DNA from 4 places in the Pectobacterium hainanensis genome. Region 1 is predicted to be linked to each of the others. Evidence: predicted binding sites of a transcription regulator. Region 1 holds the regulator's gene; each other region holds the start of a gene.
What was found. Region 1 encodes CRP, which controls carbon source genes, mostly activating them, when cyclic AMP is high. Its sites were predicted from a motif close to ATGTGANNNNNNTCACAT; they were not measured.
Positions count from the first base shown of each region.

Region 1 (7,492 bases):
GACGTTTGGTCTGTGAGATAGCCACACGGACAAGCGCCACCACCACGGAGTCATGCATCTCATGTCAGATAAGCATCCAATTATTGCGGTAACAGGCTCCAGCGGAGCGGGAACCACCACCACCAGCCTGGCCTTTCGCAAGATTTTTCAGCAACTGAACATGCAGGCGGCGCAACTGGAAGGGGACAGTTTTCATCGCTATACCCGACCAGAAATGGATATGGCTATCCGCAAAGCTCGTGATTTGGGTCGACATATTAGCTATTTTGGCCCGGAAGCCAACGATTTCAGCCTGTTGGAACAATCTTTCATCGAATATGGTCAGCATGGACGGGGGCAAACCCGGAAATACCTTCATACCTATGATGAAGCGATTCCCTACAATCAGGTTCCCGGTACCTTTACGCCATGGGAACCGATGCCTGCGCCAACCGACGTGCTATTTTACGAAGGGTTACATGGCGGCGTGGTCACTGAACAGCACAACGTCGCTCAACATGTTGACCTGCTGGTTGGCGTCGTGCCAATTGTCAATCTGGAGTGGATCCAAAAATTGATTCGTGACATCAATGAACGGGGCCATTCGCGTGAAGCCGTCATGGATTCAGTTGTCCGTTCGATGGAAGACTATATTAGCTACATCACGCCACAGTTTTCACGCACGCACATAAACTTCCAGCGCGTTCCCACGGTGGATACATCCAACCCCTTTGCTGCCAAATCTATTCCCTCTCTGGATGAAAGCTTCGTGGTGATCCATTTCCAGGGACTGGATAATATTGATTACCCCTATCTGCTCGCGATGCTACAGGGATCGTTTATTTCTCATATCAATACCCTCGTCGTCCCTGGCGGGAAAATGGGGCTGGCGATGGAATTGATCATGGCGCCACTGGTACAACGCCTGCTGGAAGGAAAAAAGATCGAGTGAACGGTCAGCGGCACAACAACAATGTTTCGTACCGCTGTGGGAGGCGCACATCAGGCCGGGTAAATCACGCGATATTCCTGACTTCATGGCTATGCGTAACATTGACAACCTTATCCAACATTAACGCCACTGAGCAGTATTTCTCAGCAGACAACGTTACTGCCCTTTCCACCGCTTTATCCGTTAATGCTTTTCCCGTGACCATAAAATGCAGATTAATATGCGTAAACAAGCGAGGGGATTCCGTTCTGCGTTCCGAAGTCAGTTTCACTTCACAATCGATAACATCGTAACGTCCTTTCTGTAAAATCGATACCACATCAATCGCGCTACAACTGCCTACCGACATCAAAACCATCTCCATCGGGCTCGGCGCTTTATCACCCGCATTACCATCCATCAAAATCTGATGCCCTGATGAGGATTCGCCCAGAAACGTTAATCCTTCCACCCATTTAACCCGTGCCTGCATAGTGCCTCCACTAAAAAATTTTTGAAAATTTATACCGTTACTATACAAAAAAAGATGATAACCAGACCTTTGTCATGCTGAAGCGAGACAACACAAGACACTTCCTTCAAGCTGTGTTAAAAACGAAGGTAGAATCTGCCTGTTCTGGACAAACTCAGATACAAGGAAGATGATGGCGTCGCCAGATATTCGGTTCCAGTATATTCCCTGACGTCATTCTGCCTACACGGATTTTGACTTTTTAGCAGTAAATACGCCGTACAGGGAACTCTGAGCCCTGTAATTTGCGCAGTGAATTACAACAGAGGATGATAGCGAATGGTTCTCGGCAAACCGCAAACAGACCCAACTCTCGAATGGTTCCTTTCTCATTGCCATATCCATAAGTATCCATCGAAGAGCACGCTGATTCACCAAGGTGAAAAAGCAGAAACGCTTTACTACATCGTGAAAGGCTCCGTCGCAGTGCTGATCAAAGATGAAGAAGGCAAAGAAATGATTCTCTCTTATCTTAATCAGGGGGATTTTATCGGCGAACTTGGCCTGTTTGAAGAAGGTCAGGAGCGTAGTGCTTGGGTTCGCGCAAAAACGGCTTGTGAAGTCGCTGAAATCTCTTATAAGAAATTTCGGCAACTGATTCAGGTCAACCCTGATATCCTGATGCGTTTGTCCGCACAAATGGCAAGCCGCTTGCAGGTGACGTCAGAAAAAGTGGGTAACCTGGCTTTCCTTGATGTAACAGGCCGTATTGCCCAAACGCTGTTAAACCTGGCAAAACAACCGGATGCCATGACTCACCCGGATGGCATGCAAATAAAAATTACTCGTCAGGAAATTGGACAAATTGTTGGTTGCTCACGTGAAACCGTGGGCCGCATTCTGAAAATGTTGGAAGACCAGAATCTGATCTCCGCACATGGCAAAACGATTGTCGTTTACGGCACTCGTTAATCCCATCTTTAACCGATAAAAAAAGCGTGAAGGCGACTTCACGCTTTTTTTACGCTCTCATGATGACACGCATCAATCGGCGGCATTCACCACGCACTCGACGGCCTTCGCAAACTTCGCCATTCCTTGTTCAATATCATCCATCTCAATGACCAATGAGGGAACAAAACGAATCACATTCGGGCCTGCCATCAACACCATAACCCCTTGCTCCGTTGCCGCTGCCAAAAAGTCATGCGCTCGGCCATGCCACTCCGGTGTCAACTCTGCCCCTATCAATAATCCCATGCCGCGAATTTGCTCGAAAATACCATACTGCTGGTTAATTTTTTCCAACTCACGGACGAACTTATCATGGCGCTCAGCCACGCCAGACAGCACTTCTGGCGTATTAATTGTATCCAATGCAGCTTCCGCTACAGCACAAGCCAGTGGATTGCCACCGTACGTCGTGCCATGCACACCCACCGTCATCACTGAAGCAATTTCTTCAGTTGTCAGCATGGCGCTGATCGGAAAACCACCGCCCAACGCTTTTGCCGTCGTTAAGATATCTGGCGTAATACCGTAATGCATATAGGTAAATAACTTGCTCGTTCTACCCATTCCACTTTGGACTTCATCAAACACCAATAACGCATGATGTTGATCGCATAGCTCGCGCACGCCCTGCAAAAACTCCTGCGTTGCCGGGGTGATCCCCCCTTCACCTTGCACGGGTTCCAGCACGACAGCACAGGTGTGATCATCCATCACGGCCTTAACCGCTGCCAGATCGTTAAAAGGAACATGCACGATATCCGCTGGTTTTGGCCCGAAACCATCTGCATATTTAGGCTGTCCGCCAACCGAAACGGTAAACAGCGTACGGCCATGGAATGCATTGTAGAAGGCGATGATCTTGGTTTTATACGGGCTATGACGTTTGATCGCATAGTGACGGGCTAGCTTAAAAGCGGCTTCATTCGCCTCAGCCCCTGAATTCACAAAAAACACGCGATCGGCAAAAGTGGCATCAATCAATTTGCTGGCGAGACGTAACGCTGGTTCGTTGGTAAAAATATTGCTGGTATGCCACAGTTGTTCTCCCTGCTGCTTCAATGCAGCAACCAGCGCGGGATGACAATGCCCCAGAGCAGTAACAGCAATGCCACCGGAAAAATCAATATATTCCCGCCCTTGCTGGTCCCACACCCTGCTGCCTTTACCTTTTACCGGCACAAATTGCGCAGGTGCATAAACCGGCAGAATTACTTTATCGTGAGTATCTCTTGTTACTGCTTTATTCGCTGTTGCCATTTGCTGCCTCGTTCTGATATCGCATCATTCAGAATGAAAATATAGTCACTAAATATGCATAAAAAATCAAACACAGGCAATATTAAATCATCTATTCAAAGCAATTACTTTCTATACGCTTAGATTTTAAGAAAATTATCCAGAAGCTGATGCCCCTGCTGACTCAAGATACTTTCAGGATGAAACTGGACTCCCTCTAAGGGCAGTGAACAATGTCGGATCCCCATAATTTCATCACGTTCACCGTTACGTTCACTCCACGCCGTAACTTCAAAACAATCGGGCAACGACGCAGCTTCAATAATAAGAGAATGATAACGAGTAACCGTCAGCGGTTGAGCCAAACCGGCAAAAACACCGGTATCATTGTGTGCAATTGCCGAGGTTTTCCCATGCATCACCTGCCGCGCTCGCACCACTCGCGCACCAAATCCCTGCCCCATCGCCTGATGCCCAAGACATACACCTAGAATTGGTAGTTTACCCGCAAAGTGTCGAATCGCGGCCAGCGAAATACCGGCTTCATCCGGCGTACATGGCCCTGGAGAAATCACCAGCCGTTCTGGTGCCAGTCGTTCAATCTCTTGCAACGTCAATTCATCATTACGCTTCACCACAACTTGCGTACCAAGCTCACAGAAGTATTGATACAGGTTGTAGGTAAAGGAGTCATAGTTATCGATAATTAGCAGCATATTTCATTTAACTTATTGATAATTTAGAATGATTCAATACTCGCCAATTATTTAGACATCATTTTCATAAGGCAAGAACGAGTACAAGCGATGGTATCCATAATCCATCGTATCACGCTGATGTCTTCCTGAAGCGCCGGGGTTACACCAGTAAACCGATCAAAAAAGGCCACGCAAGTGGCCTTCTATGGTTTTCTCAGTGGCTCAATAATCTATCATGGCTGCACTTTCGCCGACTGAATCACGATAGGCGCAGTTGGCACATTCTGATAAGGCCCGACGTTCTTCGTTGGCACCTGAGAAATCTTATCGACAACGTCCATCCCCTTCACCACTTTACCGAACACGGCGTAGCCGAAATCACGCTGGCCGTGATCGAGGAACGCATTGTCTGCAACGTTGATAAAGAATTGGCTGGTCGCGCTATCCTTCTCTGCGGTACGCGCCATCGAGATCGTACCGCGTTGGTTACGCAGACCGTTATCGGCTTCATTCTTAATCGGCGCATTCGTCGCTTTCTGGCTCATTTCGCCAGAAAAACCACCGCCCTGCACCATAAAGCCAGGGATCACACGGTGAAATGTCGTTCCGTTGTAAAAGCCGTTGTTAACGTACTCAACAAAATTTTTCACCGAAATCGGTGCTTTTTGATTATCTAAAGACAGTTCGATATTGCCCGCAGACGTCGTCAACAGTACACGCGTAGTGGTGTCAGAAGCCGCAAAGGCGGGAGAAAATGCCGTCAGTGAAATAAGGGCTGCCGCGGCAACCAGAGTACGTTTGAACATGAGAATTCCTTTTTGAAGAGGCCGACTACAGAAAGCGTAGTGATTGTAAGTATCCACACTCTTCAACGCTACCCATTTACCTTTTTTTACGTATAAAAGTCTGTTCGTAACCAACTGTGAGCGAAAACCTGTGCAAAGGATAAAAAAAGGGCCGATTGCTCGGCCCCTATGATGATTATCGCGCAGCGTATCTAGTCCGTACGCATCTAGCCCATGCGCTCCGAGCGTATCGCCAGATCGCGACTGTACTGACGACTGGCATCCACCAGCATTGAGGTATAGGCATCCTTCGGCACATCGCTGGTCAGGTCGTCCGTTTCCAGCGTTTCCAGTATCTTGCCGTACTGCATCACCGCCACTTTATGACACAAATGGGAAATCACGCCCAAATCGTGCGTCACCATCAGGTAGGTCAGCTTTTCCTGCTGCTGCAACTCCATAAGCAGGTTGAGAATTTCCGCCTGCACCGACACATCCAGCGCCGACGTTGGCTCATCCAACAGCAGCACTCTCGGTTCCAGAATCAGCGCCCGAGCAATCGCCACGCGCTGGCGCTGCCCACCAGAGAGTTGATGCGGATAGCGGCGACGAAATTGCGTTCCCAACCCCACTTTATCCAGCAAGCTATCGATGCGATCGTCACGATCGTCAAAGCGATGGATCGACAGCGGTTCTTCCAGAATGGATTCCACCGTATGACGAGGATGCAGCGACCCATAGGGATCCTGAAACACCATCTGCACCTGACGGCAACGCGCCTGATCGATCCGGTGCGCCAGCTTCTGTCCGTTGATCGCCAACGCGCCTTCCCAATGATTAAACAGCCCAGCCAGACACTTCAGCACCGTCGTTTTACCAGAACCAGATTCACCCACCAGACCAAAAATGTCGCCATCATTGACGGTGAGATTCACATCGTACAACACCTGATTCGCTGTGCTGCCCTGACCAAACGAGAGATTCAGGTTATTCACTTCGATCATCGGCTTATGCTGATGCATTGCTTCAGTTGCCATGATTATCCCCTTTATCCATTGATCCAGGCCGGATCGCGATTCATCACTGGCAAGCGCGGACGTCGATTGTCGATATCCGGCAGTGAATTTAACAACCCGCGCGTATACGGATGCTGCGCGTTGTCCAGATCGGCGGCGGCAATCGACTCCACGACACGTCCGGCATACATCACCAGCACCCGATCGCAGAAGCTACGCACCAGATTGATGTCGTGACTGATGAAAATCAGCCCTAAACCACGCTCACTCACCAGATCGTCCAACATCGCCAGCACCTGCAAACGCACGGACACATCCAGCGCCGAGGTTGGTTCATCGGCAATCACGATTTCGGGTTCGGTAATCAGCATCATCGCAATCATGATGCGCTGCCCCTGCCCGCCCGAAATTTCATGGGGATACAAATTGTAGACACGCTCTGGCTGACGAATACGCACCACGTCCAGCATCGCCATGACTTTTGCCTTCGCTTCGCGATGCGACACCTTATGGTGCGCCAGATAGGCCTCGGCAATCTGATCGCCGACGCAGACTACCGGGTTCAACGAATATTTTGGGTCCTGCATAATCATGGAGATACGCTTGCCGCGAATCTGACGCATCCGCGCCTCATCCGCTTTCAGCAGGTCGGTATCGCCGAAACGCAGTTTATCCGCCGTAATCCGTGCGCTATGCGGATGCAGTTGCAACAACGCACGGCCGACCGTCGATTTGCCGGAGCCAGATTCACCGACAATCGCCAGCTTTTCACAGCCCAAAGTGAAGGACACACCGCGCACAGCATCTGTCACGGCACCACGGTTCACGAAGCTTACCCGCAGATTTTCCACTTCCATCAGGGGCGAGCTTCCCGGCACACGTTGAGAAGACTTATTCAGTTCTGGGATCGAGGATGTCACGTAGGCCGTCTCCAAGGAAGTTGAACGCCAGGCTGTTAATCAAAATCGCCAGCCCCGGAATAGTTACTAACCACCAGCACTCCATCATGTAACGACGACCCGCAGAGATCATCGCGCCCCATTCAGGATCGGGCGGCTGTGCCCCCAACCCCAGAAAGCCCAGACCCGCCGCGGTCAGAATGATGCCCGCCATATTCATGGTGATACGAATAATCACCGACGGCAGACACAGCGGCACAATGTGGTGCAGCAGGATGCGAATAGACGATGCCCCTTGCAGCTTCACGGCAGACACAAAGTCCGCGTGACGCAGCGACAGCGTTTCCGCCCTTGCCAGACGAGCAATCGGCGGCCAGGCCGTCAGCGTAATCGCAATCACCACATGCTCCAGACCTGGGCCAAGTGCCGCAACGAACGCCAGCGCCAACACCAGGCTGGGGA
Region 1 covers NZ_JBJYIN010000006.1:223,461-230,952, reverse strand. Annotated here, with positions in the region: gene ACKPVM_RS08460 (phosphoribulokinase) at 62-931, shown strand; gene ACKPVM_RS08455 (OsmC family protein) at 996-1,403, opposite strand; gene crp (cAMP-activated global transcriptional regulator CRP) at 1,722-2,354, shown strand; gene argD (bifunctional acetylornithine/succinyldiaminopimelate transaminase) at 2,427-3,653, opposite strand; gene ACKPVM_RS08440 (aminodeoxychorismate synthase component II) at 3,773-4,348, opposite strand; gene ppiA (peptidylprolyl isomerase A) at 4,564-5,136, opposite strand; gene ACKPVM_RS08430 (ABC transporter ATP-binding protein) at 5,343-6,119, opposite strand; gene ACKPVM_RS08425 (ABC transporter ATP-binding protein) at 6,164-7,051, opposite strand; gene ACKPVM_RS08420 (ABC transporter permease) at 7,023-7,492, opposite strand, start outside.

Region 2 (7,492 bases), on a different contig from region 1:
TGGATGCCAGAAGCGCTTTGCCAAGGCCCGTGCAATACATTGGGTTATTCGACCCAATACGAGCGGAGGTGCGCACCGACGCCGCGCTCTCTACTTTATCGAGGTAAACCAGAAAACCATCGTTTTCCATCGCCAGAAAAGACGTTTCCTGAGCTTTGGCGGCAAGATCTTCCAGAATAGGACGAGCCACTTCGTAGAATGGTGTTTGATCGAGGTAAACCGCCCCCGTCTGAAATAATTTCAGACCCAACTTGAACGATTTCACTCGCGGGTTGGCAATATCAAGATAACCTTTGTCGACCAGCGTGTAGATGATATCGAAAGTCGTACTTTTCGGAATACCGAGCTGTTTACTGATTTCTGTGATGGTCAACTCATCATGAGTATTTGCCACTAACTCCAACATATCTAACGCTCTGGCTACCGAGCGATTAATTTTTTCCACACCATCCGCCTCAATAAATTCTCCTGCGGCGCATTATACAAGATAACATCGGCGATCGAACCAAAAAGATAGATGAGCGATCCCTCCACAACCACGGGTACCCGGTAAAGGAAGCACGGATCTTATGTGCTGTTCACCGGGTATTCTGTCCTTGATTAATTGGGGTAAGAACACGTATCCCTTTTTTTGTTTTCACGGAAACGCTGAATAAATTTTCCGGCTAGCTGGGTAAGTTCCTGCCAGTCTCCCGAGGCAATCAGCGTTTTATTGATTAATTCACTCCCGACGCCAACGGCAAACGCGCCAGCCTGAGCAAAATCAGCAACATTGTTCAGCGTCACGCCGCCAACGGGAATAATAGACAAATTATTCAATGGGCCTTGTAACTCTTTTAAGTAACTGACACCCAATCCATTCGCTGGAAATAGTTTCAGTAGATCAACGCCTAGCCGACAGGCTTGTAAAATTTCCGATGGCGTCACGACCGCAGGGATCATCAGCTTCTGTTTTTCATGCACCATGGAAACAACCTGAGGATTAAAATCTGGCGATAGCACAAAGTTGGCCCCCGCATCCATCACCAACTGAGCCATCACCGGATTGATGACCGTTCCTGCACCGATCCACATCCGGTCCCCCAGTTCCGCATTCAGCGCTTCAATACTGGACAGATAGCCTGCTGAATTACAGGTTACCTCCAGAACGCGAATCCCTCCTTCATAAAGCGCTCGCGCAACCGGCAGCACTTCCTCCGGTTTCGTTCCTCTGACGATAGCAATAATGCCAGTTTCTTCTATGGCACGAATCACTCGGTGCTTAATCATTGATAACCTCATAACGCTATGAATAAATACAACAAACTGCAAAAGGCGACTCACGTCGCCTTGAGATTAGATTATTCCGTGGCCTCGATCGGCTTTCTGACGATGAACCAGTAACAAAGTGCCGCACAACCGGCAATAATGCCGCCGCTGACAAACGCCATGGTGTAAGACCCAGTCGCATCGGCGATCATCCCGGTCACCAGAGGAGACAGTGAACCAGCGAAGTAACCACCAAAGTTCTGGATACTACCAACAGAGGCCACCATCGAAGCAGGAGCAACATCGCCCGGTAACGCCCATCCGGTCGCAGAGAGCGCTGACAGTAACGCCATCGCCACGACTAACAGTGCCAACGTTCCCGTGAGGCTGGTCGCAAACGGAATAGCGACCACCGCCACTCCGGCTAACAAAGCGGAGACACTGATTGTCACGCGCTTGGCCACCAGCGAATCACGGAATATATTTTTATCCATCAGCCATTTGGAAAGATATCCGCCACCGATGGCACCGACAATACCGCCGAAATAAGGAATACTGGCGTAAATACCTAATGCTTTAAGTTCGATATTCTGCGTTTTCATTAAATAGAGTGGCAGGAAGGTGGTGAAAATATTCATCATCCACACATAGCAAAACCACCCCAGGATCATTCCCCATACACATTTATATTTGAATAACGATCCCCAACTAATATTGGTCTCACTTTTACCTAATTTCTCAGCAGTACCGCCGCCGCCTTCTTTAATATAATCCAGTTCTTCTTTGGTGATTGACGGATGCTTTTCCGGTTGATGATAAGCAAAGATGAAAAACACCAGAAAAACCAGACCAATGCCACCGGCGATATAAAACAGAGAGCGCCAGCCAAAAGGAACAATAATGGCAACCAGAATCGGTGGAGCAATCGCAGGCCCCCACTTAGAGGCAGCATCCCAAAAACCGGTAGCAAGCGCACGTTCATTTTTGGGGAACCAGGAAGCCGTGATCTTGGCTGCTCCCGGCCAGCATGGTGCTTCCGTTATGCCCAAAATACCGCGAGCAAACAGCAACGTTACTAAATTGCTACAGGCTCCGGTCAACATGGTTGCGCCGCTCCATAAACCGATAGCCCAGCCATACATCTTTTTCGGACCAAACTTGTCGACTAACCAGCCGGAAGGCAACTGGCACATGGCATAAATGAGCGCAAATACAGATCCCATTAAACCAATATCGGTATTTGTCAGGTGAAGATCTTTCATCATATCGGGTGCGGCAATAGAGAGTGCAGCGCGATCCAGATAGTTAATAATACCGCCGAGCAACAATAAGAAAACGACAAACCATCTTTTTTTGCCGATCTTTTTACTTGCAGCTTGCGTATTAACAATAGTACTCATCGTTATATTCCTATAGTAATACTTGTAGGGTAAGAGGTAATTAATCGACCACTTATTTAATAAACTATGTGTTTAACAAACCACGTATTTAATAAATCAGGCGATATACCACTTCATTAAATTATTTTTCCGAAACGTGCGATTGCCAGCGCACCTAATCCGGACAGTGATGGCTGGTTATCATCAATGACAATCATTTCCCCATTAAAAAATGCATCTTCTTTTATTAATGTTTCAAACGCATGCTTTAATATTTTTTTACCACACACAACCAGAGTGGTATCTGAAGATATATTCAACGCTTTACTGTTTTTAATTGCCAGAATATCGGTTTGCAATACTGCGCCCAGCAGATAATTTGCTTTCTGGTTATCACTCAGCTTACCGAACATATCCAGAATACGTACAGAGAAACAGCTGCGGGCCAACCCTACTGCGGCACAATCTTTCGCGCCTTGTAACAGATATTCCGTTTCTATTTCGCTAGCAAACTGGTGCTTCAGAGAACTTGCCAGAATGGTCCGTTGAGTAATGACATCCAGCAATTCACCTGCAATGGTCGTCACACACCCTTCGATACGATTTTCCGCATCCACTTTTATAAATTTGGAATGCGAACCCGGTTGAATAATCAGTGCTGGCCCTTTCACATCCAGCGCCGCGAGTACACCGATGGTTTCTACCTCTTCACCGCGCATGACATCCATCATTTCACAGTTTTCGGCGGTAACCCCCTGACTATTATTGCGGATTCCGGGGATGAACCAGATTGGTTGATCGATGACATCCGGCAGGTTCGCCTGAACCATGCCACCAGACAGCTCAGCTATCCCGGCAGGTGCGACAACATGTGGAATTTCACACAGCCCTACGTTGGACGTGATCATCCCAGAAGATAAAAATGTGATTTTCGCATCAGCGGGCAGTGCTGCTTTTTCTAACGCGGCCTGAATTGCCGTTTTCACACCGTTCGTTAATGTCTCTTTACTCCCGGTAATCGCAGTATCACGCACGCCAACAGGTTGGCTGGCTTCAGCAATAATATCGTTATGCTGCCAGACAAACACCCGCGTATTAGTTGTACCGGTATCAATCGTTACGGAATACATATTTTTCCCCTGTGCATCAAGCCTATAATGGGCTCAACTAAATTTTTTCGGCGATATACCCAGCGCCGTCCACAACCAGCATGTCGATATCCTCACGCGTCGTGATCTGCATAGCAGGACGTTCGAAGCCGAGGAATGTTTTCATCATGTACTGATAAATTTTGCAGCGGTTTTCATTACCCACAAAAATAATATCCCCGCCTAAATCAAAGCCCTGTTGTTTTGCATCCGAGAAAAGTTTCATATCATCCGCAGCAAGCACCGCTTCGCAGAATAATTTCCGCTCAGCAGCCTGAGTATCCAATGCAAACTGAATAAAGCGAGTTAACAGGAAAGAGCGTAATAAGCCACTTTGCTGAACGCTGGCGTACGCTGCATTTAATATCGTCTCCGAGAAGATGGGTTCATTTACCTCGGTACTTTTTACGCTCGAACCAATAAAGGTTTCTTTTAATACTGCGGCATAAACTTGCCCACTCAGAGACGTAATGCTACCGGCAATTCGCCCTTGACCATCAATGTGAATCAACTTAGTCGTAGAACCTAATTCAATGATGGTACATGGTAATGAAGGGCGATAGCGGCTGAGCACACCAATTGCCTGAGTTTCCTCGCCACGCATCAAATCCAGATTCGCAATGTTTTCCCATCCACCGGCGCCTGCTTGATTTTTAATTCCAGGAATGAAAACCACAGGAATATCAAGCGGAAAAATATCCGATGAACGATATTTCTGTGCAAATTTAGCGAGATCGTCAATATTTACCGGTGCTTCCAAATGAGGAATTTCAACGAGTCCAAGATTTGACGTAATCATTCCCGAAGCAATAGCAAAGCGGACATCACACAGCGTTATTTTTTCCTGATCCAAAAGCTGTTGAAAACCAGAAGCGATACCTTCCTTTAACGCCGTATTATTTCCGTTTGCCGCCGTGCTATTCACACCGATGGGAATTTCTTTTTTTGCGACAACGCTTTTATCTTTAATAAGATAAACGCGCGTATTTGTTGAACCACAGTCAATAACAGCAAACATATTATTCAGCCTCTTCACTCATAAACATGACGGCCATATAGAAATATGGGGGTACAGAATGCTTGCCCGATGAAATCATTCATCGGGAAGTGTCCTTTCTTTTTTATTAGGAGACGATGCTAATTACAGGCAGCGCTGATAAATCTCACGTATTTTGTCTGCATCCGGTACACGCGGATTATTTGACAATACGACTTTCATGGTGGTCAGCACATTATTGATCAGCCAATCAAAATGCTCTTCCTTCACACCTAATTCTGTCAGCGTCGGCGTCATATTGATCCCTGAAAGGAAACGATTTACGGCAGCGACACTACTTTCCGCAGCCTGCTCAACCGTCATATCACGGGTATCTACACCCATCGCTCGCGCAATCGCCGCAAATTTTTCGGGTGCGGCAGACCAGGTATATTCCATAAATGGAGTATAAATCGCGGCAATACCCTCCGCATGAACGACATCCAACAGGCCCCCCATCGGATGCTGCAAGGCATGCGGTAACGTGGTTCCCGCACAGTCAATTGCCATACCGGCGAGTGAACTGGCTAATGTCACTTTTTCCCATGCATCAATGTTTTTCACATCGTCATAAACCACAGGTAAATTCTGCGCAATTAACTCGATCGCGCGCAGTGACAACATTTCACTAAACGGGTTGGCATTTTTGGAAATGTACGATTCCAATGCATGAAACAGCACATCAGCACCCGGCCCGGCAATGACACGTTTTGGCAGCGTCAGCATCAATTCGGGATCGATGATCGCGGCTTTCGGATAAATCAATGGATTGACCAATCCCTTCTTATCGTTAGTTTCAGGGTTGGTAAATACCGCAGTACGGTTCGACTCGCTCCCCGTTCCCGCCGTTGTCGGGATCAGAATAATCGGCAGGGCACCCGTTCCAACTTTCGCACCAAAAACATAATCCCAGATGCTACCAGGATTAACAGCAGAGAAGGCGATGCCTTTTGCCATATCCATGGCGCTACCACCGCCGATACCAATCACCATATCGCATTTTTCATCAATCGCGAGTTGTGCGCCTTCGGCCACTAATGTGGACAGTGGGTTTTGCATAAAACGGTCATAAACTGCATACGCCAAACCTGCTTCGGACAATGCCTGCTGTACAGCAGCCAATTGACCAGTGGGTTTAGAGCTGTCTGACGCCACTAACAGCGCCTTTTTTCCGTAGGGGCGAGCAATTTCCCCCACTTGTTTGTGTTTACCCATCCCAAAATGAAATTTAACTGGGTTACTGAATTCAAAAGCTGGCATCTTTCATTCCTCTTTGTCCGCATATGCGAATCATGTTCGTGTTTATGATCAAGATGATAAAGAGGAGATATTTCGAGCGCTATCGATTTAATAAAAAAAATGGATATTCATCACATTTATTTTGTAAATGGTCAGGTAGAGAAACGGCAGGAAAACATGCAGAAACGCATAAAACGAGGGAATTAGCTCCCTAAAATCGTGCTGATTAACAGGTAAAGATTGAGGGAAACCACAACAAACACAATGATTTTTCCGGTGTTTTGTACCAAACGGCTATTCGCCATGTCGCCCATCAGGACTTTACTGCCAGTAAAAGCCAGCAGGGGAACCAGCGCCAGTGCAATACCGAAGCTCAACACTACCTGACTCAAAACCAGCACACGGGTGGGATCCAAACCGGAGAGGATAACAATAAACGAAGGCAGCATCGTAACGGTACGTCGGACCCACAAAGGAATGTGAAAACGTACAAACCCCTGCATGACGACCTGCCCCGCTAACGTACCAACGACCGTCGAAGATAAACCGGCAACGACCAGGCTCAGTCCAAAAATGGTTGCAGCAGCCTGCCCCAGCAGAGGCTCTAGTGTCAGGTAGGCACGATCAAGATCGGCAATATCCTGATTGCCACTGAAATGAAACGCTGCCGCCGCAGTTGCCATCATGGCCAAATTCACAAATCCCGCGATGGTCATCGCAATACCGACATCCACTTTCGTCGCGGCGTAACGCTCAGCCCGAGTATGTTTTCCTTTGTGTTGCGTCAACGAAGAATGCAAATAAATAACATGGGGCATGATGGTGGCACCCAGCACACCGGCAGCCAGCAACACAGCATCCGAGGTTGGCAAATTGGGTATCGCCATCCCTTTTGCCAACGCCGCCAGTTCAGGGCGAGAAAAGATCAACTCAACAATATAGGCCGCAGCGACAAACAGCAGTAGCCCACCGATCACCCGCTCCAGTGGCTTTTCTCCGTGCTTTTGCAACATCAAAATCAGGAAGGTCGCTATACCTGTCAATACCGCGCCTTCAAGCAGCGAAATGCCCAGCAATAACTTAAAACCGATGGCTGCACCAATAAATTCAGCCAGATCCGTGGCCATCGCAATGATTTCGGCCTGCACCCAATAGGCCCAAACTACAGGACGAGGAAAACGATCGCGGATCAACTCCGCCAGATTGCTACCCGTCGCAATCCCCAGTTTGGCGGACAATAGTTGGATCAGCATCGCCATGATATTGGCCCACACGACTACCCACAGCAACTGATAACCATAGGCGGCCCCAGCCTGAATATTGGTAGCAAAATTACCGGGATCGATGTAACCGATCGCCGCGATAAACGCCGGTCCCATCAGGGAAAGTTTTATTCTCCTTGATGCTCGATTCATTGACCCAGCGATACGACTATCCGGCAT
Region 2 covers NZ_JBJYIN010000016.1:14,876-22,367, reverse strand. Annotated here, with positions in the region: gene ACKPVM_RS15670 (IclR family transcriptional regulator) at 1-445, opposite strand, end outside; gene ACKPVM_RS15665 (bifunctional 4-hydroxy-2-oxoglutarate aldolase/2-dehydro-3-deoxy-phosphogluconate aldolase) at 601-1,269, opposite strand; gene ACKPVM_RS15660 (MFS transporter) at 1,341-2,648, opposite strand; gene ACKPVM_RS15655 (2-dehydro-3-deoxygalactonokinase) at 2,765-3,757, opposite strand; gene ACKPVM_RS15650 (2-dehydro-3-deoxygalactonokinase) at 3,795-4,793, opposite strand; gene ACKPVM_RS15645 (iron-containing alcohol dehydrogenase) at 4,917-6,071, opposite strand; gene ACKPVM_RS15640 (Nramp family divalent metal transporter) at 6,254-7,492, opposite strand.
Region 2: ACKPVM_RS15645 (iron-containing alcohol dehydrogenase) is a predicted target of CRP. The motif match lies at 6,170-6,187, and genes of this name have one in related genera.

Region 3 (7,492 bases), on a different contig from region 1:
TAAAACCCATAAAGGCCAGTGACATTAAACCTGCGGTAATTAAGGCTATCGAGTTGCCCCTGAACGGTGCTGGCACATCAGAAACGGCAATACGCTCACGAATTGCGGCAAAAAGCACCATGACCAGGGAAAAACCTGCTGCGCCGCCGAATCCATAAATGGTTGACTGAAGGAAACCATGCGACATATTCACATTAAGCAATACCACACCTAAAACGGCACAGTTGGTGGTGATCAAGGGCAAAAAAATGCCGAGTAAACGATAAAGGTCAGGGCTGGCCTTGCGCACAAACATTTCGGAAAACTGTACGACAAATGCCAATACCAGAATAAATGCCATGGTACGCAGATAAATAATATCCAACGGCACTAACACGTATTCATTGATCAACCAGGAAAACATGGAGCCTAATGTCATGACGAACGTTGTTGCCAGCCCCATACCAATAGCCGTTTCCAGTTTTTTAGAAACGCCCATAAATGGGCACAGCCCCAAGAATTTCACCAAAACGAAATTGTTTACCAGGAGGATGCTAACAAATAACAAAGCGTATTCGGTCATTACGATGCCTAAAAAAACAAAACCCGCATATTATCGGGTATTGTCGGGCTTTCGACAACATACTCAAAGTGGGGTTATAGCAGAAAGCCTGATAAAGGACGTGTTTTTAACTCAAAAGGGTTACGCCATTTAAGGTGTTACACCACATAGTGCCATACTGATTTTGGGACGCAGCCTACATCAAAGAGTTTCCCACCGGAGACCAATTCTGCCCGACGGTGGTCAGCCGCACGATACATACTGATAATCTCTTGGCTATCTGTCAGTGAGTAATTGAGATGATCAAAGAGTTTTTCCAGACTTTCCGACGTACTGACTTTTCTGAATTTAAACAAATAATTATGAACGGTCATAGTTAATGAACAACATGGTGATGTAATTGAAGTGATTCAGTATAAGCAAGAGAGAAATGCTGTCCAGAGGTTAATGGTGCTCTGTGATTTAAGCCGGACGCGCTTTGGAATGGAGGAGGCATTATCCGCCTCCTCGCATCATAGTAGGTTATTTTTAATGTGCGCTAAGTTTGTAATAAAGGTCATTCCAGCGTAATGCGTCTTTGAACGCAGGAATACGCGTATCGTTGTCGATAACAAGCAGCTCAATATTCTGCATATCGGCATACAACCGGATATAGTCTAAATCCAGTGCCTGGCTGAATACCGTGTGGTGCGCACCACCAGCCAGTATCCACGCTTCGGCTGCGGTTTCCAGCGATGGCTGAGCTTTCCATATTGCACGTGCAACGGGCAGTTTGGGTAACGGTCGCGGTTGCTCAATGGTATCGACGATGTTAACCAGCATGCGGAAACGATCGCCCATATCGATAACGCTGGCGTTGAGTGAAAGACCGGCTGGCACGGAGAAAATCAGACGGGCAGGGTCGTCTTTTCCACCAATGCCCAAATGCTGCGCATCCACGATGGGTTTTTGTTCCTTGGCGATGCTGGGGCAAACTTCCAACATATGGGAACCGACAACCAGATTGTTGTTATGTTGGAAGTTATACGTATAGTCTTCCATGAATGACGTTCCGCCGGATAATCCACCCGCCATGACTTTCATGATGCGCAGGAGCGCCGCAGTCTTCCAGTCGCCTTCGCCACCAAAGCCATAACCTTGTTGCATTAGACGTTGTACGGCCAGCCCCGGCAGTTGTTTCAGACCGTAGAGATTTTCAAAATCGGTGGTAAAGGCTTTATAGCCGCCTTGTTCCAGAAAGCGTTTCATCCCCAACTCAATCTGCGCGGCGTCTAATAAGTTCTGACGATTGGGACCATGAAGTTTAACGGCATCGGTAAGTTGATAACTTGCCTCGTATTCTTCAACCAGGGTATCGATGTCGCCTTTGGAAACGTCGTCCACGACCGCAACCAGATCGCCTAATCCCCAGGCGCTAACGGAATAACCGAACTGGATCTGGGCACTGACCTTATCGCCTTCGGTAACGGCCACTTCACGCATATTATCGCCAAAACGTGCCAGTTTTAGTTGCTTACTTTCCTGAATGGCCGCGGCGACCCGCATCCATTTAGCGATACGTTCGTGCGCATTTTTATCCTGCCAGTGACCGACTACCACCTGATGAGACTGACGCATCCGGGCACCGATAAACCCAAATTCACGTCCACCATGAGCGGTCTGATTCAGGTTCATAAAATCCATATCCATGGTGTCCCATGGGATTTCCGCATTAAACTGGGTATGAAATTGCAACAGCGGTTTGTTAAGAATACTCAACCCACCGATCCACATTTTGGCGGGGGAAAACGTATGTAACCACGTCAGTAAGCCGATACAGCGATCCTGATAGTTTGCGTCACGGCATAGTGCGGTGATTTCATCAGGCGTTTTAACCAAGGGTTTCAGTACCAGTTTAACCGGGAGCCTTCCACTCTGATTCAACCCTGCGACGACTTTTTCAGCGTTTTCTTTTACCTGTTGTAACGTTTCAGGGCCATACAGGTGTTGGCTACCGATAACAAACCAGACTTCGAGTTGCTTAAAATAATCCATGATGACTCCTGTTTTGATATTCCCCGTGAGGGAAAAAATAAGCGATGGTTAAGCTTTGGCTTTCGGGCTGTAAGCGGGTTCAGCCAGTCGACACCATTGCTGGTAACGTTCATAAAGTTGCTGATAGCGAGCGACGCGCTGGCTATCAGGCATGAGTGTCTGTTCAATACCGCTGGCCATATGGCGCTGTGCAGTAGGGATATCGGTATGTTCGCCTGCGGCGACGGCAGCAAAAATCGCAGCGCCTAATGCACAACACTGATCGGACGCAACAATTTGTAGCGGACGATTCATCACATCGGTGCAAACCTGCATGATCGTGGGGGACTTACGGGCGATGCCCCCCAGAGCCAGAATGTTCTCAACCGGTACGCCTTGCGTTTCAAAGCATTCCATGATGGCGCGAGCACCGAACGCGGTTGCCGCGATAAAACCACCAAAGAGTGTCGCTGCATCGGTGCCGAGATTAAGATCGGCAATCACGCCTTTTAAGCGCTGATTAGCAAAGGGCGTTCTACGTCCGTTAAACCAGTCAAGCACCACAGGCAAATGATCCCACGTTGGATTGTCGGCCCAGGTTTGAGTGAGTCGCTCAAGCAATTTCCCTTCAGTGGCCTGTAGTGTTGTTTTCAGTTCGGGGTGATCGTTGATGGCCTGTTGTAGCGACCAACTCAATAGACGGCTAAACCAGGCATACATGTCGCCAAAAGCGGATTGTCCCGCTTCTAAACCGATATAACCGGGTATCACACTGCCATTGACCTGACCGCAAATGCCGGCAATGGTGCGATCGGCAATGCGGGATTCATCCGCGATCAAAATATCGCAGGTTGAAGTGCCAATCACTTTGACCAACGTATAGGGTTGCGCTCCCGCGCCAACCGTGCCGACATGGCAGTCAAACGCCCCGCCTGCGATGGTGACGGTGTCAGACAGACCAAGCCGTTGCGCCCATTCCGGCGTCAGCGTGCCAACAGGGTGGTCGGCGGTCCAGGTCTCGGTAAACATTGGATATTGCAGGCGTTCAGTGAGGCAGGGATCGAGAGCGTGTAAAAAGTCTTTGGGGGGTAATCCACCCCAATCTGGGTGCCAGAGGGATTTGTGCCCGGCACTACAGCGACCGCGTTTGATTTGCGCTGGTGCGTTTGTTCCAGAAAGTAGGGCTGGCACCCAATCGCAGAGTTCTATCCACGATACGGCAGCCTGACGGACTTGCTGATCTTCACGCGAAACATGCAGGATCTTTGCCCAGAACCATTCGGAAGAGTAAACGCCACCAATATAACGCGTGTAGTCAGGGAATTGCCCGCTGCGACACAGTGTATTGATCGCCTCCGCTTCTTCTATTGCCGTGTGATCCTTCCATAAAACGAACATGGCGTTTGGGTTATTGGCAAATTCAGGGCGCAGGGCGAGAACGTGTCCTTGTTCGTCAATGGGGGCGGGCGTCGAACCAGTGGAATCAACGCCGATACCGATAACCTGTTGGCGTTGCTCCGTCGTTAAACGACTCACTACCACCTTAATGGCTTGTTCCAGCGATTCGATGTAATCCAGCGGATGGTGCCTGAATTGATTATTGGCAGGCTGACAATATTTCCCCTCACGCCAGCGAGGGTAATAGACCACTTCTGTTTCTAATTCTTGCCCGGACTGGCAATCAACCGCCAGGGCACGTACCGAATCACTGCCAAAATCGAGGCCAATCGTAATCGCACCCGTACTCATTGCTCCGCTCCTGTTCAACCTGATTTCATTGCTGTAACGATAGACAGGGGGGCAGAGATGATGTGAGGAGTTGTTAGCTGGAAGTATGCATTTTTCTGTCGCCAGCAGTCATTTTGTGATGATCGTCAAAAGTTAACAACTGGTTAAATTTGCTATATGTATGCACAAACCTGTCGTTGTTCCGGGATGTGATTGCGCTCTCCATTCTTGATGAAAATACCCGCTAAAACATAAAGCGTCTGAATGCTACTGAGTAAAGGTGTGATACTAAGTCTGTGTTTTTCCTTTATCCAGACCTGAAATGCTTTACCGAGAACGATGAGATACATCAGCCTGGCTGGCGTATACAAAGATAACCATATCGGAGAAGATCATGCATAAATTCACTAAGGTGCTAGCGACGATTGGGCTGGCGGCCATTATGTCACAATCAGCTATCGCTGAGACATTGAAGCTGGGATTTCTGGTTAAGCAACCGGAAGAACCCTGGTTTCAAACTGAATGGAAGTTTGCTGATAAAGCAGGAAAAGATCTCGGTTTTGATGTCATTAAAATCGCTGTACCTGATGGTGAAAAAACGCTGAATGCGATTGATAGTTTAGCGGCCAGCGGGGCGAAAGGTTTTGTTATCTGTACGCCAGACCCTAAATTGGGGCCGGCCATTATGGCTAAAGCACGCAGTTATGATTTGAAAGTCATCGCGGTTGACGATCAGTTTGTCAATGCCAAAGGGCAACCGATGGATACGGTGCCATTGGTTATGATGGCGGCGACCAAAATAGGTGAGCGTCAGGGTCAGGAACTGTGGAAAGAAATGAATAATCGTGGCTGGAAGGTGGAAGAAACCGCCGTCATGGCGATTACCTGCGATGAGCTGGATACCTGCCGTCGCCGGACATCTGGTTCGATAGGGGCGCTGAAGGCTGCCGGTTTCCCTGAAAAACAAATTTATCAGGTTCCAACCAAATCCAATGATATCCCCGGCGCATTTGATGCCGCTAACTCTATGCTGGTCCAGCATCCTCAAGTAAAAAACTGGCTGATCGTCGCGTTTAACGATAACAACGTGCTGGGTGGCGTGCGTGCTGCCGAAGGGCAGGGGTTCAAAGCGAATAACGTGATTGGTATCGGTATCAATGGTGTCGACGCCGTGAGTGAATTGTCCAAGAGTCAGGCGACCGGCTTCTATGGTTCACTGCTGCCAAGCCCGGATGTTCATGGATATAAAAGTATCCAGATGCTGAATGAATGGGTAACCAAAAACGTTGAACCAGAAAAATTCACCGAAGTAACGGACGTGGTGCTGATCACCCGCGAAAACTTCAAGGTTGAGCTGGAGAAAAAAGGTCTGATGTAAGTCAGAAAGGACAAGGATGTCCTATCTATTGGATATATTCAGCCAGCCAAAAAATGGCGGAATCGACACTCCACGGGGTAAAGCCGGTGGTTAACCATGAGGAAACGGACATGACAGCACAGTCACCCTATTTGTCGTTTCATGGAATTGGTAAGGAATTTCCCGGTGTTAAGGCACTTTCCGATATTAGTTTTGCCTGCCAAACTGGACAGATCCATGCATTGATGGGGGAAAATGGGGCAGGGAAATCCACGTTGCTGAAGATCCTGAGTGGCAACTATGCCCCCTCTGCTGGGGAAATTCATATTCAGGATAAGCCAGTCCAATTTAATAACACGATGGATGCCCTGAATGCCGGGGTTGCCATTATTTATCAGGAATTACACCTGATACCGGAAATGACCATTGCTGAGAATATCTATCTCGGCCAGTTACCGCATAAATATGGCATGGTCAATAATTCTCTGCTGCGTTATGAGGCAAAACTGCAACTTGAGCATCTGGGATTGGATCTTGATCCCGATACCCCGCTGAAATACTTGTCGATCGGCCAGTGGCAAATGGTGGAAATAGCCAAAGCACTGGCTCGTAATGCCAAAATTATTGCGTTTGATGAGCCCACCAGTTCGCTCTCCGCCCGTGAAATAGAGCAATTATTTCGGGTAATTAGAGAATTACGCAGTGAAGGGCGCGTCATTTTGTATGTTTCGCACCGGATGGAAGAAATTTTCGCGTTGGCCGATGCGATCACCGTGTTTAAAGATGGTCGCTATGTCCGTACCTTCGACGATATGCAGCAGGTTAATCATGAACTGTTGGTACAAGCCATGGTCGGGCGTGATCTGGGGGATATTTATGGCTATTCACCGCGTCCGCATGGCGACGAACGGTTGACGTTGCAAGAGGTAAAAGCGCCGGGCGTTAAATCGACCATTTCTCTGAATGTCCGGCAGGGTGAAATTGTCGGCCTGTTTGGGCTAGTGGGCGCTGGACGTAGCGAGTTGATGAAGGGGTTGTTTGGTGCCACCCGAATAACGGCAGGTAAGGTGTTGCTGGATGGCAAACCGCTGGTGGTGAATTCGCCGATTGACGCTATTCGTCAGGGAGTCATGCTCTGTCCTGAAGATCGTAAAGCGGATGGCATTATTCCCGTCCATTCCGTACGAGACAATATAAACATCAGTGCTCGGCGAAAAAGTGTGAAAGCCGGTTTCATCATCAATAACCAGTGGGAAGAGGATAACGCTTCTCGCCGTATTACGGCGTTGAATATCAAGACACCTTCTGCGGAACAACTGATCATGAACCTTTCCGGAGGGAATCAGCAGAAAGCCATCCTTGGCCGCTGGCTCTCGGAGGAAATGAAAGTGATTCTGCTGGATGAACCGACTCGCGGAATTGACGTGGGAGCCAAGCACGAGATTTACAACGTGATTTATACCTTGGCCAAACAAGGGATTGCGGTGCTGTTCGCGTCTAGTGATTTACCAGAAGTGCTTGGGCTGGCTGACCGGATCATTGTGATGCGTGAAGGTGCAGTCTCTGGTGAGCTTTCACATGACGAGGCCACAGAGCAAAAGGTACTGAGCTTGGCAATGTTACGAACCCCCGATATCGAATCTGCGGTTGCCTGACCGCGAAGGAGCAAAATAATGTCAACGGTTACGTCTGCTACCCCTGAAAAGAAAAAGAATGGTATGGGGATGTCTCGCATTTGGGATGACTACGGCATGCTGGTTGTGTTTGCCGTATTGTTTGTAGGATGCGCTATTTTTGTGCCGAACTTTGCTAGTTTCATCAACATGAAAGGGCTGGGGCTGGCGATCTCCATG
Region 3 covers NZ_JBJYIN010000007.1:189,086-196,577, reverse strand. Annotated here, with positions in the region: gene rsxA (electron transport complex subunit RsxA) at 1-562, opposite strand, end outside; gene ydgT (transcription modulator YdgT) at 700-915, opposite strand; gene araA (L-arabinose isomerase) at 1,070-2,575, opposite strand; gene ACKPVM_RS09565 (ribulokinase) at 2,624-4,303, opposite strand; gene ACKPVM_RS09560 (arabinose ABC transporter substrate-binding protein) at 4,677-5,660, shown strand; gene araG (L-arabinose ABC transporter ATP-binding protein AraG) at 5,771-7,294, shown strand; gene araH (L-arabinose ABC transporter permease AraH) at 7,313-7,492, shown strand, end outside.
Region 3: ACKPVM_RS09560 (arabinose ABC transporter substrate-binding protein) is a predicted target of CRP. The motif match lies at 4,417-4,434, and genes of this name have one in related genera.

Region 4 (7,492 bases), on a different contig from region 1:
GCGCGGTGCTTGTTTTCTTCCGCTTGCTCACCAAAAGCAGCGGAAAGCACCTCGTGATATTCCAGCGAGATCGTGTTTAACAACAGGTTCTCAATGGTGGGATGGGTTGCCCGTAACAGGCTTTCCGTACACCCCGTACACTCCTGCGCACCGATCCAGATCACTGGTGGACGCTGTGGAGAGCTGATTGACTTAGCCATTTCTGCGACGGCAGTATCTGCCAGCCCCATTGACGCGGCGAGTGCTGCACACAACTTCATAAAATCACGACGATTCACGCCGTGATGGGAAAGCATTAAATTTTCCCCACTCATTTTTTATTATTCTCCTGTAACTCGAACGGAGCCTACCCAATAGATTTCCCGTTGCCAGACAAAACGCTGTCATGCTCAACAACGCCCTGCATTGGCAACTTGAAAGGTGACGGGTATAACACACAATATGTGTGGGGATATGGTAATAAGTAAATTAAGTTAACAGACTTGATCTCCATCAACCGCTGCAACAATAGATTTCTTATTTCTGTTATAACTGTGACTTTATACGCAACGATCCTATTTAAAATGGATATTACGTTGTTTAAATGAGAAATAATCGCAATAACACCAATACATTATTGTTTAATTTTTCATTCGTGAGCTAAATCGATTAATCACCGGAAACAACTGTTTATTTAAATCACTCAACATACTGATTAAAAAAGAAATAAAACAAAAATCTCATTTCATGAGTTTATTTATTTTCCGATATAGCAAAAACATTTCATACTCACCACAGCGCAAGATAAGAATAATTACTTTAATTTTTTTAGTTAAAAATGAGATTTAAGTGCAAATTTTTTGAATTTTACCCAATGTCCATGTTTTATCTTGCAATGTTTAAAGAGAAATTAATATTTGAAGGTTCCCTTTTCCCCAAAAGATCTCAAAACAAAAAAAGCAGCAACGGTCTTTACCGTGCTGCCTTAGACAGAATACGTCATTCTGGATAGTAAGTTACTGGATACCCTGACTGCGGAGATAATCCTCGTAATTACCTGTAAAATCGATCACTTTATTCGGCGTCATCTCCAGAATGCGGTTCGCCAATGAACTCACAAATTCACGATCGTGGGAAACAAAAAGCAACGTTCCTTCGTACATTTCCAATGCCATATTCAGCGATTCGATAGACTCCATGTCCATATGGTTGGTTGGTTCATCCATCACCAGAATGTTTGGACGCTGCATCATCAGCTTACCAAACAACATGCGGCCTTTCTCTCCACCAGACAGAACTTTCACTTTCTTCTTGATATCGTCCTGACTGAACAATAAACGCCCCAGAATGCTTCGCACGGCTTGTTCATCGTCTTTTTCCTGCTTCCACTGGCTCATCCAGTCAAATACCGTCAAAGCATCGTCAAACTCGTATTCGTGATCCTGCGCGTAATAACCGATCTTCGCATTTTCAGACCATTTAACCGTGCCGCTATCGGGCAGCGCTTCACCAACCAGCGTTTTCAACAGCGTAGATTTACCAATACCGTTTGTCCCCAGAATGGCGACTTTTTCACCGACTTCCACCATCAGATTCAGCTTGCTAAACAATGGGCCGTTATCAAACCCTTTTGCCAGCGCCTCCACTTCCAACGCATTACGAAACAGTTTTTTGTCTTGTTCGAACCGAATAAATGGGTTCTGACGGCTGGAGGCTTTCACTTCCTCTAACTGAATTTTATCAATCTGACGGGCACGAGAGGTAGCCTGCTTCGATTTTGAAGCGTTAGCGCTAAAGCGACTCACGAACGATTGCAACTCGGAAATCTGCGCTTTTTTCTTGGCGTTATCCGCCAGTAAACGTTCACGAGCCTGCGTGGCGGCCGTCATATATTCATCATAATTACCGGGATAAATACGCAGTTCACCGTAGTCCAGATCCGCCATGTGCGTACACACCATGTTTAGAAAATGGCGGTCATGCGAAATGATAATCATGGTGCTGTTACGCTCATTCAGCACCTGCTCCAGCCACCGGATAGTATCGATATCCAGGTTGTTGGTTGGTTCATCAAGCAGCAGGATATCTGGGTCGGCAAATAACGCCTGAGCCAACAATACACGCAGTTTCCAGCCGGGAGCTACTTCACTCATCGGACCGTAATGTTGTTCAACAGGAATACCGACGCCTAATAGCAGCTCGCCCGCTCGCGCTTCGGCGCTATAACCATCCATTTCGCCGTACTGCACTTCCAGATCGGCAACTTTATAACCATCAGCTTCACTCATTTCAGCTAAAGCGTAGATACGATCGCGCTCTTCTTTTACCGCCCACAGTTCCGTATGGCCCATGATGACGGTATCCAGCACACTGTATTCTTCAAAAGCGAATTGATCCTGGCGCAATTTCCCCAGACGTTCATTAGGATCGAGGAAGACATTACCTGAGCTCGGCACCAGATCGCCGCCGAGGATTTTCATAAACGTGGATTTACCGCATCCATTTGCGCCGATCAGGCCATAACGGCTACCACCGCCAAATTTAACGGAAATGTTCTCAAACAACGGCTTGCTGCCAAACTGCATGGTGATATTGTTGGTACTTAACACAGCACTTACTCAAGTCAGAATGTGATTTGGCGCGCATTATGCCACAAGCACGCAACAGGGTCGCGGTTAGTTTTGAGTAATATTTAATCGATAGCGCATACAGGAGAGAAATGCGATGCCTACAGTACGTCGTTTCAAACAGGTCGACGTTTTCACCCAGCAACCTTTCAAGGGCAATCCGCTTGCCGTGGTTATGGAGGCGAAGGGGTTAACCGATGCGCAAATGCAGGATATCGCACGTTGGACAAATCTGTCAGAAACCACATTTATCCTGCCCGCTACCGATCCCTTGGCAGATTATCATGTTCGTATTTTTACCCCGGAGACCGAGTTTCCCTTTGCTGGTCATCCGACACTGGGATCCGCTCATGCACTGTTAGAATCCGGATTACAAACCAAGGTTCCGGGCCAAATCGTCCAGCAATGCGGCGTGGGGTTGATCCCCATTAATATCGGCGATGATGGCATGCTAGCGTTCCATGTTCCTCCAGCCACCCTCATTCCTTTTGATGCTCAATGGTATCCGCTGTTGGAGCGAACGCTTGGTAGCGCAAAAATCGATAAACGCTATCCCCCCACCAATGTTCATATGGGCATTCGCTGGCTGGTTATTCGTTTGGATAGCGCCACGACCTGTCTGAATATCACGCCGGATACGCCGTCTCTGGCGATGCTGCTGCAAGCCTGCGACATGACAGGTATTGCTATCTATGGCCCGCACGATAATGCATTACCTACGGATTATGAAATGCGGGCATTCTGTATTGAGCAGGGTGCACTGATAGAAGATCCGGTAACCGGGAGCGCCAATGCCTGTCTGGCCGAACTTCTGCGTCACCAGCACTATCCTGACAATATTGCAGAGAAATTAGGTTACACCGTCAGACAAGGCACCAAACGGCAATGCGATGGTCGTTTGTTTATCTCTTATCTAAACGATGAACCGTGGGTTGGTGGCCACAGCGTGACCATTATTGATGGTACGCTGCAAGCGTAACATGTCGTTAGGGATCCCACTGGCGACTCACGTCATGGTGATCCGATTCCCGATGAAAATCATCATCAGAAAAACGCCTTCTGAAAAAACGCACGCTCGATTCATCCTCAAAAGGGATGAATCGTCACTCTAATTTTTGTGATTCAAATCACAAAAATATTGAAATCCAATTTCATCTCCGCTACTATTAAAAACGTGACGAACATCACACTTAATCCGGCAAATAGGAGAGACTAATAATGAAAATGTTTCGCAATATCGGGAAATTTTTTAAAAGAGTGGGAAATGTTTATGTCAGCTACTGTGAGCGTATTGGATCTGTCGTTAGCCCATTCTGATCGTCGTTTATCCGATGATTAAAGCCGCCTCAATATAGGCGGCTTTTTGTTGTATTCCATTCAGCCCCGCATGCTGCCACGTGAAGATGTCTCCCAACGATGATCTTCGCCATTCTCCCCATCGTTTTTTGATGATAGGCGATATATCTTAGCCCGTAAAATCGATGCCAAATTGGTGATCCACGCCCCACCATCAAAAAAATTCCGTTTAAAAACAGATTAATGCACTACCCTTTCTTTGTATCTTGCACATTTTACCTTTTAGCCAGAAAACCATCGGGAAGAGGTTATATCAGGCTATCGGGGCAAAATAAGGGACATTGATATGAGTAAGGTTAAACAACAAGATATTGATCGTCTTATTGAGCTGGTTGGTGGGCGCGATAACATTGCGACTGTCACCCATTGCATTACCCGACTCCGCTTTGTGCTGCATGATCCGTCAAAAGCACATCCCAAGACTATTGAGGAGTTGCGCATTGTTAAAGGTTGTTTTACCAACGCCGGTCAGTTTCAGGTGGTCATCGGCACCGATGTCGATGCGTATTACCACGCACTCTTAGCGACCATCGGGCAAAATGCAGTCAATAAAGAAGAGGCGAAAATCACCGCTCGCCAGAATATGAGCTGGTTTGAACGCAGTATTTCCCACTTTGCAGAAATCTTTTTCCCATTACTTCCAGCATTAATCAGTGGTGGTTTAATTCTGGGCGCACGTAACGTCATCGGTGATATCCCTATCATCGATGGGCAAACGCTGGCGCAACGTTCCCCAACCTGGCAAACCCTTTATGATTTTCTCTGGCTGCTGGGCGAGGCCATTTTCTTCTATCTACCGGTCGCAGTATGTTGGTCAACCGTCAGGAAAATGGGAGGAACGCCGATCCTTGGTATTGTTCTGGGGATTACACTGGTGTCGCCCCAGTTGATGAATGCTTACCTTATCGGCCAGCAAACGCCTGAAGTCTGGAATTTTGGCTGGTTTTCTATTGAAAAAATTGGCTATCAGGCACAAGTCATCCCCTCGGTGTTAGCCGGTATGGCGCTCGCCGTCATTGAACGACGTCTGAAAAAATGGACGCCGGATTATCTCTATCTGGTCGTCGTCCCCGTAACATCGCTGATTCTGGCGGTTTTCCTCGCTCATACGCTGATTGGCCCATTTGGCCGCATGATTGGTGACGGTGTGGCGTGGGCGGTCAAAGCGGTAATGACCGGCAGTTTTGCCCCTGTAGGTGCCGCACTGTTTGGCTTCCTGTATGCGCCACTGGTGATTACCGGTATACATCAGACCACATTGGCTATCGATATGCAGATGATCCAAAGTATGGGGGGTACGCCCGTTTGGCCGTTGATTGCCCTCTCCAACATCGCACAGGCTGCTGCCGTAGTCGGTATTATCATCGTCAGCCGTAAAGAAAATGAACGAGAGATTTCTGTACCCGCCGCGATCTCCGCCTTCCTCGGCGTAACAGAGCCCGCGATGTACGGCATTAACCTGAAATATCGTTTCCCCATGTTCTGCGCCATGATCGGCTCCGCCGTTGCCTCACTTATTTGTGGTTTATACGGCGTCATGGCTAATGGTATCGGTGTTGGCGGCCTGCCTGGAATACTCTCTATCAAACCGCAATTCTGGAGCGTGTTCTTTCTGGCGATGATCGTTGCGACCATTATTCCCATTGTGCTAACCGCGCTGGTTTATAAACGCAAGCAACACAATGGTACGTTACACTCTATTTGATAGGTTTGTGTTGATACACGTACGGCAACAGACAGACATCCGTCCGGGTTCAATTCTTGATTGACGTGGAGAGATTCATGACAACATCCCTACCCTGGTGGCGAAACGGCGTAATTTACCAGATCTACCCCAAAAGCTTTCAAGACAGCACAGGCAATGGTTTTGGTGATATCAACGGCATCATCTCACGTCTTGACTACCTGAAACGACTGGGTATTGATGCTATCTGGCTGACGCCAGTTTACCTCTCACCACAAATTGACAACGGCTACGATGTCGCTGACTACTGCGTTATCGATCCGGCTTACGGCACAATGGAAGAGATGGAAACACTGATCGCCGAAGCCCATCAGCGTCACATCCGCGTGGTGATGGATATGGTTTTTAATCATACTTCCACGCAACACCGTTGGTTTCTGGCCGCGCAGGATCGCCGTAGCCCTTATCGTCACTTTTATATCTGGCGGGATGGCAACGGAGATGCCCCACCTAACAACTGGCGCTCAAAATTCGGCGGCCCAGCCTGGCAACGGCATGCCGAGAGCGGTCAATATTATCTGCACCTTTTTGCTCCCGAGCAGGCCGATCTCAATTGGGAACATCCAAAAGTACGAGAAGCATTGAAAAAAGTATGTGAATTTTGGGCAAATAAGGGCATTGACGGCCTGCGATTAGATGTGATCAATCTTGTGTCCAAACAACAGGATTTTCCAGACGACGATCAGGGAGACGGCAGGTGCTTTTATACCGATGGTCCACGGATACACGACTATCTTCAGGAGTTCAGTCGTGACGTATTTCAACCACAAGAATTGATGACCGTTGGCGAAATGTCTTCTACATCACTGGCGCACTGTCGTCGCTATGGCGCATTGGATGGCAGTGAACTTTCCATGACATTCAATTTTCATCATCTGAAAGTGGATTACCCTAATGGGGAAAAATGGACTCAGGCGAAACCGGATTTCGTCCAGCTAAAAAAGATTATGCGCGAATGGCAACAAGGCATGCATAACCACGCCTGGAATGCGCTTTTCTGGTGTAACCACGACCAGCCACGCATCGTTTCACGCTTCGGTGATGAGGGTGAATTCAGAGTTGAGTCGGCAAAGATGCTGGCGATGGTGCTACATGGTATGCAGGGCACACCATATATCTATCAAGGGGAAGAAATCGGTATGACGAACCCCGGCTACACAGCGTTAAGTCAGTACCGGGATGTTGAAAGCCTGAACATGTTTGCCGAACGGCATGGCAAGACACAAACGGATGAGTTGCTTTTAGCGATCCTTTCCGAACGCTCCCGAGATAATGGGCGCACGCCCATGCAGTGGGATAGCAGTGAAAATGCCGGATTCAGCACTGGCACACCATGGCTGCAACCAAGCAAAAATGCGATGGAGATCAATGCAGAACAAGCGCTGGCTGATGAAAACTCTATTTTCTATACCTACCAACAGCTAATCGTTATGCGCAAAGTGATCCCATTAATCACCCATGGGGACTATCAGGATCTGCTACCTGAGCACCCGTCGCTATGGTGCTATCAGCGAAGCTGGCAAGGTCAACACCTATTGGTATTGGCTAATCTCGGAAAAACGAGCCAGAAATGGCATTCATTAAACAAGGTGGATGGGCACCGCTGGCGATTGCTGCTAAGTAACTATGCCGATGCCGCAGACCAACCTGGAACATTAACCCTACGGCCATTTGAGGCCATCTATTGGGTACAAGGTATGCCGGAACCAGAAGATAAAATTTAGCGAGAGTCCTATTCTCACCTTCTTTTTCATCTATCAGCATGTTTTCGTGCCCAAACGATGCT
Region 4 covers NZ_JBJYIN010000019.1:30,473-37,964, reverse strand. Annotated here, with positions in the region: gene hybO (hydrogenase 2 small subunit) at 1-314, opposite strand, end outside; gene ACKPVM_RS17165 (ABC-F family ATPase) at 996-2,588, opposite strand; gene ACKPVM_RS17160 (PhzF family phenazine biosynthesis protein) at 2,704-3,585, shown strand; gene treB (PTS trehalose transporter subunit IIBC) at 4,249-5,667, shown strand; gene treC (alpha,alpha-phosphotrehalase) at 5,745-7,430, shown strand; gene ACKPVM_RS17145 (hypothetical protein) at 7,457-7,492, opposite strand, start outside.
Region 4: ACKPVM_RS17165 (ABC-F family ATPase) is a predicted target of CRP. The motif match lies at 2,608-2,625, and genes of this name have one in related genera.